Regions from separate parts of the Pseudoalteromonas sp. 120-MNA-CIBAN-0494 genome, predicted to be linked through region 1. Evidence: predicted binding sites of a transcription regulator. Region 1 holds the regulator's gene; the other holds the start of a gene.
The links. The regulator sigma-54, encoded in region 1, starts transcription at its own class of promoters, with help from an activator protein. The targets are predictions, from matches to a motif close to GTTGGCACGNNNNTNGNNT.
Positions count from the first base shown of each region.

Region 2: AAEY55_RS07030 (EF-hand domain-containing protein) is a predicted target of sigma-54. The motif match lies at 3,426-3,444, and genes of this name have one in related genera.

Region 1 is NZ_JBEOOE010000002.1:132,959-140,679, forward strand. It holds gene AAEY55_RS02320 (KpsF/GutQ family sugar-phosphate isomerase) at 1-606, shown strand, start outside; gene kdsC (3-deoxy-manno-octulosonate-8-phosphatase KdsC) at 607-1,158, shown strand; gene lptC (LPS export ABC transporter periplasmic protein LptC) at 1,155-1,712, shown strand; gene lptA (lipopolysaccharide transport periplasmic protein LptA) at 1,702-2,247, shown strand; gene lptB (LPS export ABC transporter ATP-binding protein) at 2,244-2,969, shown strand; gene AAEY55_RS02345 (RNA polymerase factor sigma-54) at 3,039-4,532, shown strand; gene hpf (ribosome hibernation promoting factor) at 4,559-4,846, shown strand; gene ptsN (PTS IIA-like nitrogen regulatory protein PtsN) at 4,851-5,303, shown strand; gene rapZ (RNase adapter RapZ) at 5,325-6,170, shown strand; gene AAEY55_RS02365 (HPr family phosphocarrier protein) at 6,214-6,486, shown strand; gene mgtE (magnesium transporter) at 6,634-7,721, shown strand, end outside.
Region 2 is NZ_JBEOOE010000007.1:65,755-73,475, forward strand. It holds gene AAEY55_RS07015 (sigma 54-interacting transcriptional regulator) at 1-1,165, opposite strand, end outside; gene AAEY55_RS07020 (hypothetical protein) at 1,168-1,710, opposite strand; gene AAEY55_RS07025 (HAMP domain-containing sensor histidine kinase) at 1,712-3,169, opposite strand; gene AAEY55_RS07030 (EF-hand domain-containing protein) at 3,480-3,713, shown strand; gene AAEY55_RS07035 (hypothetical protein) at 3,741-3,968, shown strand; gene AAEY55_RS07040 (hypothetical protein) at 4,124-4,360, shown strand; gene AAEY55_RS07045 (EF-hand domain-containing protein) at 4,368-4,604, shown strand; gene AAEY55_RS07050 (amidohydrolase) at 4,728-6,401, shown strand; gene AAEY55_RS07055 (FlgO family outer membrane protein) at 6,515-7,183, shown strand; gene AAEY55_RS07060 (YgjV family protein) at 7,207-7,443, opposite strand; gene AAEY55_RS07065 (Crp/Fnr family transcriptional regulator) at 7,721-7,721, shown strand, end outside.

The DNA.
Region 1 (7,721 bases):
ATGACAGGAAATACACAATCAACCATGGCCACACTTGCTAACGTGCATGTATGCATTAAAGTAGAAAAAGAAGCCTGCTCATTAGGCTTAGCACCAACAGCCAGTACCACGGCAACACTCGCTATGGGCGATGCAATGGCGGTAGCACTGTTAGAAGCACGCGGATTTACTGCCGATGACTTTGCACTATCGCATCCCGGTGGCAGTTTAGGGAAGCGATTACTGCTCACCTTAAAAGATGTTATGCACAGCGGTGTAAATACGCCTATTATAACTACTTCGCAAACTATTAAAGATGCACTGATTGAGATGACAGCTAAAGGCTTAGGTATGACCGCCATAGTTGACGATAACCAGCAACTCGCCGGGTTATTTACCGATGGTGATTTACGCCGTATTTTAGAGCAACGCGTTGATATTCATACCACGTCAATAGATGCAGTAATGACTAAATCGTGTACCACGGCAACCCAAGATATGCTTGCTGCGCAAGCGCTTAATATTATGGAACATAAACGCATTAATGGCTTAATTATTATTAATGAGCATAATCAGCCTATTGGGGCACTCAATATGCAAGACCTACTTAAAGCAGGAGTATTATAAATGCAATTTGAAGAACTCTATCAAGCGCTAAGTGATGACGCTAAAGCGCGCGCAAAAAAAGTAAAACTACTTATATGCGACATTGATGGCGTATTTTCTGATGGCCGAATTTATCTTGGCAACCAAGGTGAAGAGCTAAAAGCATTTAATACAAAAGATGGCTTTGGTATTAAAGCACTTATTAACAGCGGCTTTGAAGTAGCGGTTATTACCGGCAGGCACTCGCAAATAGTACAACAACGTATGACCAGCTTAACCGTGCAGCATATTTATCAAGGTCAAGAAAACAAGCTTATTGCCTACCAAGAACTTAAAAACAAGCTTAATTTGAGCGATGAGCAAATTGCTTATATTGGTGATGATGGCCCTGATATGCCTGTTATGGAGTTAGTTGGCTTTGCAGTCGCAGTAAACGACGCGCACCCACTAATTAAACGCTTAGCACATTACACTACGCAAATGCCGGGTGGTTTTGGTGCAGTAAGAGAGCTAACCGACTTACTTATGCTTGAAAACAATAAACCATTAACTAGCCAAGGCACCAGTTCATGAATATAGCGCGCATAGTCTTAAGCGTTTTATTCATCACCTGTATGGTTTGGCTTTGGTACCCTTATTTTACTCAGGTAAATACGGTTGCTAAAGCCGACTCAGAAGTAATAGCTAAACCCGATTACACCGCCATTGAGCTAAAACAAACAGCTTTTGACGAAAACGGTGAAATTAGCCATAAAGTAACTGCGGTTAAAACGGAGCTTTACGAGCAGCTAGGATTTACCTTATTCGAAAAACCTACTTTCATATTGTACGACGATAGACAAAAAACGTGGCGTATCAATGCTGATGAAGCAACACTTTACGATGAAAGACAATTAATTTTAGAGGGTAATGTAACTGCCCAAAACTTAATTGATGGCGCAATGATAGACAAAATTATCGCCGACAATATTCAAGTAGATATAATGCTACTCACTATGCGCAGCGAACAGCCCGTTATTATAACTGGACCGAATTTAAAGATCACCGGTAAAGGCCTTGAAGCCAATTTAACAACCGAGGTGATAAAACTAATTAACCATACGCGAACACTATATTATGACCAATAACCTTGCAAAAATACTTATTATTCCATCGCTTATACTTGTATTTAATAGTAATGCGGCAGAGCAAAGTACTTCCCCATTAGCTAATCAAATTTCTATTAGTGCTGACCGACAAGAAGGTCAACTAAAAGAAAACGTTGGTATTTTTGATAAAAATGTCGAGATAATTCACGGCAATCGTCGTATAACCGCCGATCGTTTAGAAGTACATAAGCGCGACGAACTTGGCGATAATAAACAACTATTAATTGCCACGGGCAGCCCTGCATATTTTGAAGAAAAGCAAGCAGATGGTACTGTCATGAGCGCCAGCGCTAACGAAGTACGTTACGATGTAGCGAAACGTTTTTTAACCCTGGTAGGAGATGCAAACATTTCTCAAGCTGGGCAAAAAATTACGGCTAAAAGCATCACCTACGATATAGAGCAACAGCTTATAAGTGCTGAAAAAGATGAAAACTCAACTGATCGGGTACACACTATTTTAGTGCCTATAGACGTAAAAAAAGAACAAAAACTCAATAAAGGTCAGCCATGAGTACATTAAAAGCAGAGCTATTAGCAAAAAGCTATAAAGGCCGTGAAGTTGTTAAAAATGTAGGACTTGAAGTAAAAGCTGGCAGCATTGTTGGTTTACTTGGCCCAAATGGCGCAGGTAAAACCACTACCTTTTACATGATTGTAGGCTTAGTTCCTAGCGACAAAGGTAAAATATTAATTGATGATAACGATATTACCTTACTTCCTATGCACAGCCGTGCTCGTTTAGGTATTGGTTATTTACCACAAGAATCTTCTATTTTTAGAAAGCTCACTGTGTATCAAAATTTAATGGCTATTTTAGAAACGCGTAAGCAACTAAATAAACAAGCCAGGGAAGAAACCCTAAATAGTTTGTTGGACGAATTTAGCCTGCAACATATTCGCGACAGCTTAGGTATGGCGCTATCTGGTGGTGAACGTCGCCGCGTAGAAATAGCACGTGCTTTAGCTGCAGATCCTAAATTTATATTGCTTGATGAGCCCTTTGCTGGCGTGGATCCTATTTCAGTGCTCGATATTAAAAAAATTATAGAACACCTTAAAAATCGTGGTATTGGCGTACTAATTACCGACCACAATGTAAGGGAAACCCTTGATGTTTGTGAAAAAGCCTACATTGTTTCTCATGGGGAGCTAATTGCATCTGGTACTCCTGAATTTGTATTAAACGATAAAACAGTACGTGATGTTTATTTAGGCGAGCAGTTCAAACTGTAATATTTATGTTATTACTATAAGCATCTGCTAAGATTAATCATATCAATTTATAAGGATTGTTAGAGATAAATGAGGCAATCATTACAGCTGCGCATGGGCCAGCAACTTACAATGACTCCGCAACTGCAACAGGCTATTCGCTTATTGCAGCTTAGTACCTTGGATCTCCAGCAAGAAATACAAGAAGCACTTGATAGCAACCCATTACTTGAAGTTGATGAACAAGATTACACGGAAGAATCAGCAGGTAAAAACGAGCAAAAAGCAGATGACATTACTGTTAGCGCCTCTGCTGACGACACCCCAAGCGAGTATGAGCAAGATAGCGGTGAAGCACTAAATAAAGACACCATAAGCGACGACATGGCCATGGATGTATCATGGGATGAATATATGAGCGCAGCGCCTGCCTCTTCATCAGGGCCAATGCCTGAAGATGAATCTATTTATCAAGGTGCATCAACCGAAACCCTGCATGAATACTTAATGTGGCAATTACAGCTCACCCCTTTTAGCCCTACCGACGAAGCTATTGCCATAGCTATCGTTGAAGCCGTAGATGACTCTGGTATTTTAACCCTCAGTTGCGAAGACCTTTTAGCAAGCTTTAACCAAGAAACTGACGACGAACACGAAGTAGAACTAGATGAAATAGAAGCAGTGCTAAAGCGCATTCAATTATTTGATCCTGTTGGTATTGCAGCTCGCAGCTTGCAAGAATGCTTATGCATTCAATTAAATCAATTTGATAAAGACACCCCTTATATTAACGAAACAAAAATGGTGTTAACTGATCATATCGATTTACTCGCTGCTCGCGACTATCGTACGTTAATGAAAAAAACTAAGCTCAAAGAAGAAGAGCTTAAAGAAATAATGACACTTATTCATACGCTTAATCCTAAGCCTGCGGATACTATTGTCAGAGAAGAGTCTGAATACGTTATACCTGACGTGTCTGTTAAAAAAATAAAAGGCCGCTGGGTGGTAGAGCTAAACCCAGATAGCATGCCAAAAATACGTGTTAACAGCCAATATGCGGCTATGTCTCGTACAGTAAAATCCAGCGGTGACAGCCAATTTATTCGCTCGCACTTACAAGAAGCTAAATGGTTTATTAAAAGCCTAGAAAGTAGAAACGAAACGCTCCTGAAAGTAACTAATTGTATTGTTAAGCAGCAACAAGCGTTTTTTGAACATGGCCCAGAAGCCATGAAACCTATGGTATTAAACGATGTTGCCGAAATAGTTGAAATGCACGAGTCGACTATTTCACGGGTCACTACGCAAAAATATATGCACACTCCACGTGGCATTTTTGAGCTTAAGTACTTTTTTTCAAGCCATGTAAGCACCGAAAATGGTGGCGAATGTTCATCAACTGCCATACGTGCCCTGATTAAAAAGTTGATAGCTGCAGAAAACTTAGCCAAACCATTGAGTGATAGCAAGATTGCAGATATATTGGCTGAGCAAGGAATTAAAGTAGCTAGACGGACAATTGCAAAATATCGCGAATCTCTGGCTATTCCCCCGTCGAATCAACGTAAAAGCTTGATTTAAGACGTACAACAAAGAGGAAAATGCTGATGCAACTAAACTTAACTGGTCGTCATGTAGACATTACAGACTCATTAAGAGACTATGTAAATAATAAATTTGCAAAGCTGCAAAGACACTCAGATCACATAACTAATGTGCATGTTATTCTCGATGTAGAAAAATTAAGTCAAAAAGCTGAAGCAACAATTTTTGTAAGTGGCGCTGAGCTATTTGCATCGACCGAACACCAAGATATGTACGCTGCCATTGACTCGTTGATTGACAAACTCGATCGTCAAGTAATTAAACACAAAGAGAAGTTTGCTCGACACTAACACTATGAAATTAAGCTCACTTATATGCCAGGACTGCAGCAAAGCTGTGGTCCTTTTTAATAGTAAAAAAAGAATTTTAGAATTCATCAGTGAACTCGCGCATAAAAAAATGCCGTATTTACCTCAGCAAGATATTCTCACTGCTTTATTGGCAAGAGAAAAGCTAGGTAGTACCGGTATTGGCCGAGGAATAGCAATTCCACATGGCCGTATGAGCGGGGCACAAGAGCCTCTTGCCTTAATTTTAATAAGCGAAACCGCTATTAATTTTGATGCAATTGATAATCGTCCAGTTGATATTTTTGTTGCGCTTATAGTGCCCGATGGCGATAACCAGCAGCACTTGAAAACACTAGCCACAATAGCTGATAAACTAAACGATAAAGAGTTTTGTAAGCAATTGCGTGCGGCAAAGTCTGATGAAGCGTTATACCAAGTTATTTTGGATCAATCCTAGTTACTAATAAAGGGGTGGTAAATGGAATTAATTATTATAAGTGGCCGATCAGGTTCTGGTAAGTCAGTTGCTTTACGTGTTGTAGAAGATTTAGGTTACTATTGTGTAGATAATATTCCGGTAAATTTGCTGCCTTCATTAGTGCGCAGTGTCTCTGATAACTACGATAAAATAGCCGTTAGTATAGACGTGCGTAACCTGCCTAAAGACCAGCAGCAGTTTAACGATATTCTTGAGTACTTGCCCGACTTTGCTAAACCAACGTTATTTTATTTAGATAGCGACGATCAAACGTTAATCCGCCGTTATTCAGAAACACGTCGCTTGCACCCGCTTTCGATTGATTCGCTACCGCTAGATTTAGCAATAAAAAAGGAAAAAGAATTACTCGATGTACTCGTAACGCGGGCTGATCATGTCATTGATACAACCGATTTAAGTGTGCATCAACTTGCTGAATCTATGCGTGAAACCATACTCGGTAAAAAAGACAAACAGCTTATCATTACCTTTGAGTCGTTTGGCTTTAAGCATGGTATTCCCAAAGGTGCTGATTATGTTTTTGATGCGCGTTTTTTACCAAACCCACACTGGGAACCGGAGCTCAAGCCTTTAACTGGATTAGATCAACCAGTAAAAGATTATTTAGCTAGTCATAGTATTGTGCAAAAATTCACTTGGCAAATTCAAACCTTTGTACAAACGTGGTTACCACACCTAGAGCGTAATAATCGCAGTTATTTAACCATTGCTATTGGTTGTACTGGTGGTCAGCACCGCTCAGTTTATTTAGCGCAAACAATTGGTGAAAGCTTTGCTATGTCTCACCCTAATGTAAAAATTCGCCATCGCGAGCAAGAAAAATAATTCAATTTAAATAATCATCTGTTCAGCTTAAGTAGAGTATCTTATGCGCTTAGAAAATACATTTTTAATAAAAAACAAGCTAGGCCTGCATGCTAGAGCTGCTACCGTATTAGCACAATTAGCGGTACAATTTGACGCATCTATTACCTTATTTCAAGATGAAAAAGAAGCCGCTGGCGATAGCGTACTGGCTTTAATGTTACTAGAAAGCAGCCAAGGTAAAGAAGTAAAAGTAGTGTGCGAAGGACCCGATGCAGAGCATGCTTTACATGCCGTTGGCCAATTAATAGCGCAGCGCTTTAACGAACAAGAATAGTAGGCACTTTATTTAAACCAAGTAAACGAGCTAAAATATAGGGTTAGTGAAACCTTAAGCTAGTTTGGCTAAAAAAAGTAAGATAAACTGAACGAAGTTAATGACTAACTTCTTCCCTAACGTTATAAAAATAAATTAAGGACGCCAATGCCCGAAACTTTCGAACAAGACTACCCACTACAACAATTACAACAAGTGACCAAGTCACTCAATAGTGGTCAGTTTGTTCAAGTTAGGCGCATGCTGGCAAAAACAGCTCCTTGTGATACCGCACTTTTACTAGAATCATCACCGCATAAAGTTCGTCGCCTGCTCTGGCAATTAGTTGATCCAGATGTACAAGGTGATGTTCTTGAAGAACTCTCTGAAGATGTACGTTTAGGCATTATTGCCCAAATGGAACCTAAGCACATTGCTGCTGCCACTGAAGACATGGGCCACGATGACTTAGGTGAAGTACTGCGAAGCCTGCCTGACACGGTTTATAAAGACGTGGTTAGCGCCATGGACATTCAAGATAGAGAACGTGCTACGCAAGCACTCTCCTATCAGGAACGCTCTGCTGGCGCGCTGATGAACACAGATACAGTAACCATTCGCCCTGATGTAACCCTAGATGTGGTACTGCGTTACATTCGTCTGCGCGGCGAACTCCCTGAGGGTACCGACGACCTTTACGTTGTCGATAAGCATAACTGTTTTTTAGGCGCTTTATCGTTAAGTACCTTACTAACCAATTCGCCCGAAAAAATTGTTCACGACCTAATGGATGAAGACTGTGAGTCTATTCCTATTTCGATGGATGAAAGCGAAGTGGCGCAGTTATTTGAACGTCATAACTGGATATCAGCCCCAGTAGTTGACGACAACGCCCAGCTACTTGGCCGTGTTACTATCGATGACATTGTTGATGTAATTCGTGAAGACGCAGAGCATCACTTATTAGGTTTAGCGGGTCTTGATGATGAAGAAGATACCTTTGCACCGGTTTTAAAAAGCTCAAAAAAACGCTCTGTTTGGCTAGGTGTTAACTTATTAACGGCTCTGGCAGCTGCTTTTGTTGCCAGCTTTTTTGAAGGCACTTTAGCAATACTGCCTATTTTAGCCGTGCTTAACGGCATTGTCCCCTCAATGGGTGGGGTGGCCGGTAGCCAGTCATTAACCTTGGTTATTCGTGGTATAGCAGTGGGCCATATTAACCAAACTAACCAACGTTTTGTAATGATAAAAGAGCT
Region 2 (7,721 bases), on a different contig from region 1:
CGTTGCTATTTAATGCACTTAGCACTAAATGCTCTGAAATAACTTCGCTTGGGGTAAGTGCTACAACTTGCTCTACCACGTTTTGAAGTTGGCGAATATTACCTGGCCAGTCGTAACGCACGAGTGCGTGCATGGCGTCGTTGGCAAAGTGTTTTTCGCTTTGCTTCATTCGCTTTGCAATACTGGCGCTAAAGTATTGTGCAAGTAGACTTATATCTTCGCGACGCTCGCACAAAGGAGGGAGTTTTAAATTAACCACGTTTAAGCGGTAGTATAAATCCTCCCTAAACTGCTGATTTATAATCGCTTCGGGGAGGTTTTTATGAGTTGCCGATACAATGCGAACATCTATGGCTATTTCTTCTTGAAAGCCGACTGGACGTATGGTTTTTTCTTGCAATACGCGCAGTAACTTAACTTGTAAATTAAGCGGCATATCACCTATTTCATCTAAAAATAAGGTGCCTCCCTCAGCTTGTTGAAACAGTCCTTGGTGATCTTTTATTGCCCCAGTAAACGAACCTTTTTTATGACCAAATAATTCTGACTCTAGCAGTTCACCCGGTACTGCGCCGCAGTTTATCGCTACAAATGGGCCTTTACTTACATGGCTATGCTGATGAATAGCTTGAGCTAATAACTCTTTACCCGTACCACTGGCTCCCGATATTAATACGTTAACTTGCGTTGGCCCTAGCAGTTTAACTTGCTCTAGCAAATGTAGCATAGCGCCGCTACGGGTAACTATATTGCTAGTGGGTATTATTTCATCGGCATTTACGCCGTGTATTTCTATCGCTTTTGCTAAGCTGTCGAATAACTCGTCTTTATCTATTGGTTTGGTAATAAATGCAAAAATGCCTTGTTTGGTAGCCTCTACCGCATCAGGAATAGAGCCATGCGCTGTCATCATAATAACGGGCAATGCCGGATAGCGGCTTTGCAATTGGCGGTGCAGTGCCATGCCATCCATTTCGTCCATGCGCAGGTCGGTTACTACGGCATCGAACACTTGGCTTTTTAATATTTGTAACGCAATTAGGCCGCTCTCGCAGGTGGTAACCTCGTAGCCTTTTGATTCGATACGAATAGCGAGCAATTTTAATAAGCTGGCATCGTCATCCACTAATAATACTTTTGCACCTTGCGGTTTTATTGCTGGCATAACTACTGCTCCTTAGTTTCTTCGCGTAATAACAGTTGCTGCTCTATGGTTGCTAATGACGAGAGCGTTTGTTGCATTTTATTATTAAGTGCTTGCTGCTCTTTTTTAGCATTTATTTGTAGTGTTACTTGTTGTTTTTGTAGCCATAAATACTGTTTTATATCGTCTGGCCAATAGTAAGCTTGGTCAAGTTTAAGTAACTTACTCATTACCGTATTAGGATCGCTACTAGTGTTTAAACACATAAATTGAAAAAAGTTTTTTAGTTCTTTTTCGCCAACAAAATCTTTGTTATCTGGGGTTAACTTAAAACCACCACATTTATTAGCATGCCAGGCTATTACTTGCTCCGCAGGGGGATACATAGGATCGCTTTTAGGCCGAGGCTTTGGGCTTGGCTGGCTGTTTTTATCGCTCGTTACTTTAGTTTGAGTTTGCGCCACAGGGCTATCAACCACTTGCTGTTGGGGGTTATTAGTTTTGCACCCCGATAAAATGATGGCACTGCCACACACACATAAAATAGCCATTAAACGCGAGGTCATGCTAGTTAACTCCTTGATTTGTTATTATGGGAAGCGTAATTAAAAATCGACAACCTTGGGGTTCATTTTGCTCTATTAATAATTGTCCGTTTAATTGCTCTACTGACTCTTTAACAATAGTTAAGCCTAAGCCACTGCCTTGTAGCGTAACATTTTTGCTATGCTTACCTTGATAAAATGCGCTAAAAACATGTGCTTTTTCGTGCTCTTTAATTCCGCATCCCTCGTCGCTTATCGCCATTTTTAGCTTACTGTGCTCAAAGGTTAACGCTATAGATACTGCCTGCCCGTGTTGTGAAAACTTTAAGCCATTAGAAATTAATTGCACTAAAATCATTTCAATTAACTCCCCAGGTAACGCAAGCGCCTTATTAGGTAAGTTGTTATGCCAAATAAGGATTTGCTCTCGGGCTGTTAGGCGGTGCTCAAAATGACTATTAATTTTATTAATTAAATGATTAAACTCAACCTCACTTACGCTGTCTTTACTAGTACGAATCGCGTTATAACTAAGTAGGCTGTCAATCATAGTACGAAGGCGCACCATAGACTGGCTAATAAGCTCAAGTACAGCGCGTTGCTCTTTAGTTATAGGGCCAACTATTTCATCGCTGAGCAAGTCGGTGCCCTCGACCATTGAGGCTAGAGGTGTTTTAAGTTCGTGGGTAACGTGGCGTAAAAAGGTGTCTTTTTGCTGCTCAAGTATATGTAACTGAGCTTGCACCCATTGTAATTTATTACCTAATTCAACTAGCTCTGCTGAGCCTTGCACGGCTATTTTTTGTTGCCAGTCACCTTGCCCTAATTTACCAATAATTTTAGTCAAGCTTTTTAAGCGGCCACTTATACGCCACAAAAAACCGCCTCCTACTAAGAGTGTTAGCGGAATTAGCGCCACCAGCCAGTTAATAAATGAAGTTTGTAACTGCGCTATTTCTTTTTGATTATTAGTAATTTGGGTTTCGCTTTTATCGCGTAACCATAAGGTAAGTTCGGCGAGTAAATCGCTAATAGGTAAAAACAAGGCTACCTGCTGTTGTTTTTGTTCAACAAGTTGAGTGTGTGCTAGTTGCAGAGTATTCGTTAAACGCTGCCATTGTGCGGTGTGACTTTTACTGGGCGCTATACGTGTAAGATCTTCAATACTTTGTAGCGATGCTTGCCACTTATCAACTATGAGCGTATCGAGTGACTCACTTTTTAGTACCCAATTTTGCCGAGTAGCGCGCTCTAAACTATTGAGTTCTTGTTTTAAAATATTAAACGATTTAGTTACTTGGTAGTTATTACTAACAATTTGCTGAGTTACAGCTAACTGCTTATTAAGCGCATTTAAAAATACAATAACCACTAACGATAAGGGTAATAACGACAGCAGCATACTCATTACAAACTGGCTAATTAAATTAGGGCGCCAATTAAGTATTGCTTTGTATTTTTCAGCCATCGCTGCTGGCATTGCATCCATCCTTTAGTAACTTTAAACAGCCTATTATTAAGCGTTTAAGTTATACACTAGCTGAATCAATTTATATATCTGTTATTCGTACTGTAAAGCCGCCTGTTGCCAAACAGCAACAACTCAACTCTTTGATTTGTATTGCTTCTTTATTTATAAGCCAAATTTCGTTGCAAAAAACACACAGGTACCTGTAAAACTTGCTTAACCTATAACACCAAAAACCATAAGCAACTGAATTTAAAAGATAAAAATAATTGGCATCGTTTTTGTAATAGTTAATCTAAGTTTATCTTATAAGGAAATGACCATGAGTAATCGCTTTTTAATTATTATGCCAATCGTTGCGCTAGGCTTTTTGAGCGCTAACGCGCTGGCAATGGATGTACAAGCTACTTTTAATGAACTTGATAAAGACAGTAACGGTACTCTCAGCGAAGCTGAAGCTGGTGAGGACGCTGTACTTCATGAAAACTTTTCACAAATAGATACTGATCAAAATGGTCAGTTGTCGCTAGATGAGTTTAAACAGTTTATTAAGTAACTAACCTAGTAACCAAAGGAGTTTTTTATGAAACAGCTTATAGCCGCATTTTCGTTACTGTTTTTAGTTATTAGTGCTACTGCCCTGGCTTCATCGTTTAATGCTCGTTTTGCTTTTTTAGATAAAAATATGGATGGAAAAATATCTATTACCGAAGCCAAAAAAGATAAAGAAGTAATGAAACAGTTTTCTGATTTAGATGTAAATAACGATGAAATGATCTCTAAAAAAGAGTTTGAGGCGTTTAAGCCTTAAGTTTAAATTCAAGTTTAATCTTGTAAAATTAACTAAAAGTATTTGCTATAACCCCTGAGGGAGTGTGTAAATGGATTTAATGTTGGGCGTTAAATTATGGCAAGTACTTTATTTTATTACGAATGACATTAAAATGAGCTTTGCGAAGGAGCACCATGAAGATACGCGCTTGTTTAGTTAGTTGCTTATTATTACTAAGCTTTAATTCATTAGCACTTGATGTAAAGCAACGTTTTGATCACCTTGATACAGATCAAAGCGGCTATTTAATTCACCATGAGCTTGAGGCTCAACCGCACTTACTAAACAACTTTAGCAAATGGGATAAAAACCAAGATAATAAAATTTCATTGGTTGAATTTAAAAATTATCTTACGAATAACCTCTACTGAGTAATTTATGAAAAATATAAGCTATATAGCGCTCGTTGCGCTTAGTATTTGTAGCACACCAAGCTTTGCCAGCAGCAATAACATTGCCAAGCAATTTGAAAAATTTGATCGTAACCAAAACGGCTTATTAAGCCGAGCAGAAACAGCCAGTGACCCTGCCCTATGGTCTCGTTTTGCAAGTTACGATAAAGACAAAGACGGCCACCTTTCTTTAAGCGAATTTACACTTTATGCAAGTCAGTAATTAATTTACCAATAAATTAACTGGCTTACTCTGCACAAATAACAATCCAACCACCTCAAGTGGTTGGTATTATAAAAGTGAGTTTGTTATGTTAAAGCCATTAACAATAAAAATAAGCTCACTATGCCACTCAAAAAAATAATCAAACCTTTGCTACTCGCTTGCCTTTGCGCAGGCTCAAGCCTTGCGGTTGCGCAAACTAAAGTTATTTACAACGCCAACGGCTACACACCTTTGTACAAAGGTGAAGTGCAGCAGTTTTCTACTTTAGTTATAAAAAACGGTAAAGTAGTTAAACTTGGCGGCGATACGCTGAAAAATAGCTTTCCAGATGCCAAGCTTATTGACGCTCATGGCAATACGCTATTACCGGGTTTAATTGACGCACACGGTCACATTATTGGTTTAGGCAATAACCTGTCACAATTAGATTTACGCGGTGCGCTTTCTATTGATGAAGTTACTAATAAACTCAAGGTATTTGCAAATAACAAACAAGGTTGGATTATTGGCCGTGGCTGGAATCAAGAGCTGTGGCAAAAAAAGCAGTTTCCTACCGCTGCCGATTTAGATAAAGTAGTGAGCGATCGCCCTATTGTACTATCGAGAATTGATGGCCACGCTATTTGGGTAAATAGCAAAGCCCTAGAGCTTGCGGGCATTACTGCAAACACCCAATCGCCAGAAGGCGGCGAAATTATTAAAGACGAATTTGGCAATCCTACTGGTATATTTGTAGATAAAGCAGAATCGTTAATTAAACAATTTATGCCAAAACCATCAAAACAAACTCTTAGTGACTCTTTAGATGCTGCCGGTAATCATTTATTAAGTTTAGGGATTACCTCAACCCATGATGCGGGTATAGATAAAACCACTTGGGAATTATACAAAGAACGCGGTGAACTAGGCAATTTACCACTGCGTATTGTGGCAATGCTCAGTGGCGCGAGTCCTGATTTAAAAACCATGTTAAAAGCAGGTCGATACCAAGATGCCAACGACTTTATGTCTATTCGCAGCGTTAAGGTTTATGCTGATGGCGCATTAGGTTCGCGTGGCGCGGCGCTAATTGAGGATTATGCCGATAGAAAAAACCACCATGGCTTAATGCTCGAAACCCAGCAAAAACTAGAAGAGTTATTTACGCTTAGTTTTAAAAGCGGTTTTAGTGCCAACACCCATGCAATTGGCGACAAAGCTAACCACGTTGTATTAGATGCTTATAAAAATGTATTTAAAGCAACCGGCGGAATTTTACTACGTAACCGTATGGAGCATGCACAAATAGTAACGCTTGATGATATTAAGCGCTTTAAAACATTAAAAATTATTCCTTCAATGCAACCAGTGCATGCCACCTCTGATATGCACATGGCAGAGCAACGCTTAAGCGAAAAGCAATTAGCGGGTGCTTATGCATGGCAAACCTTTTTAAAACAAGGGTCAGTGATTGCAGCAGGATCTGACTACCCAATAGAATTGGCAAATCCTTTTGATGGCTTGTATGCAACAATTACTCGTATGGATCACAACCAACAACCAACCCAGGGCTGGCGCGCTAGCGAAGTATTAAGCCGTGAAGACGCACTGCGTGCTTTTACCCTAGGCGGCGCTTATGCAGCGCATCAAGAGTTTAAAGTGGGTAGTTTAGAGCAAGGAAAGTGGGCCGACTTTATTTTAATAGATAAAGATTATTTTAAAGCCCCGGTTGATGAACTATATAAAATAAACGTATTACAAACATGGATTGCAGGCAAACTTCGTTACGAAAAAGAGGCTGTGACTGCGCAATAAACTGAATACAAACTGAAAATAACAAATTAATGATAAAATTTAATTAAAGTAATCAAAAAGTGTGTCGATAAAGTGGGGTATTTAAAAATTCTCTTATGTTTCAGGAAGAAAACATGTTATCTAAAAAAATATCTCTTACTTTATCGGCACTTTTTACCCTTTCACTTTCAGCTTGTTCTAGTCACCCTGTTTACAATGGTCACGCTCCTCATAATGACTATTCTCATAACAAAAGGCACGTTCAAAATGACTCGCCTCGCGTGAGTAACTGGCAGTTTCCAGAAAAAAATTACCGCCCAATAAATAGCAGTAAATTACTTAGTAATTACACCGAACAATTAGCCATGAAGCTAATTGAAAATATGAATTACATAAATAGTAATACCCCTATTGCCATTACTTCTTTTGTAAATTTAGATGATAACCTACAAACAACTAATATTTTTGGTAACCATTTAGCTGAGAGCTTTATTACTGAACTACAAGAGTTTGGATTATCTGTTGTAGATTACAAACACACAGGAACTGTACATGTAACCCCAAATGGCGACTTTTCATTTAGTCGTAATGGTCGAGAAATTAAAGGCTACCCGCATATTGAATACACTTTGACTGGCACACTTACTTATACCAATCGCGGTGTTATTGTAAACGCACGTATTATTGGCGCTAAGTCAAAGGTAGTGGTGTCTTCGGCTAAAGGATTTGTGCCTAGTTTTGTGGTTGAGTCGTTATATCCCACTCGCCGCGTTGACGGCATAGCGCTTGACGCAATCTTATAAAAACCAAAAAGGATTAGCTTAGGCTAATCCTTTTTAGGCTCTGGCTGTTTATTACGGTATAATTTAAAAATATGATACGCGTTTACAAACGCGAGTAAGCCGTTAGTAAAGGCAACGGGTACTGCACCAATAGCTAAGCCATAAATAGTAAAGGCGATACACCCAAATAAATTATACCAACGCAGCTTTACCACGTCGGTCATTGTTAACGATGCAACCAGTAAAGCAGATGCTATATAACCTAAATATTCCCAACTCAATTGTTCTCTCCTAGGCTTTAGGTTAGCATTGCATATTAAACTTTAGTACATTGAATCTGTACAGCAACGTAACAGCTAAATAAAAGTTAACCTATAAATGGCTTAAAACTCTGTTGGTTATCAGCAGCTATACTGCTCAAATAATTAGTCCAACAGTGCCAGCCCATTATATTAGCAGCACCTGATATGTTAATTAATTTAACATAATTTCTTAGAGCTTTGATGCTATCGCCATTAAGGTGCAATAAATAGGACAATTGTCCGAAGAGTATGATTGA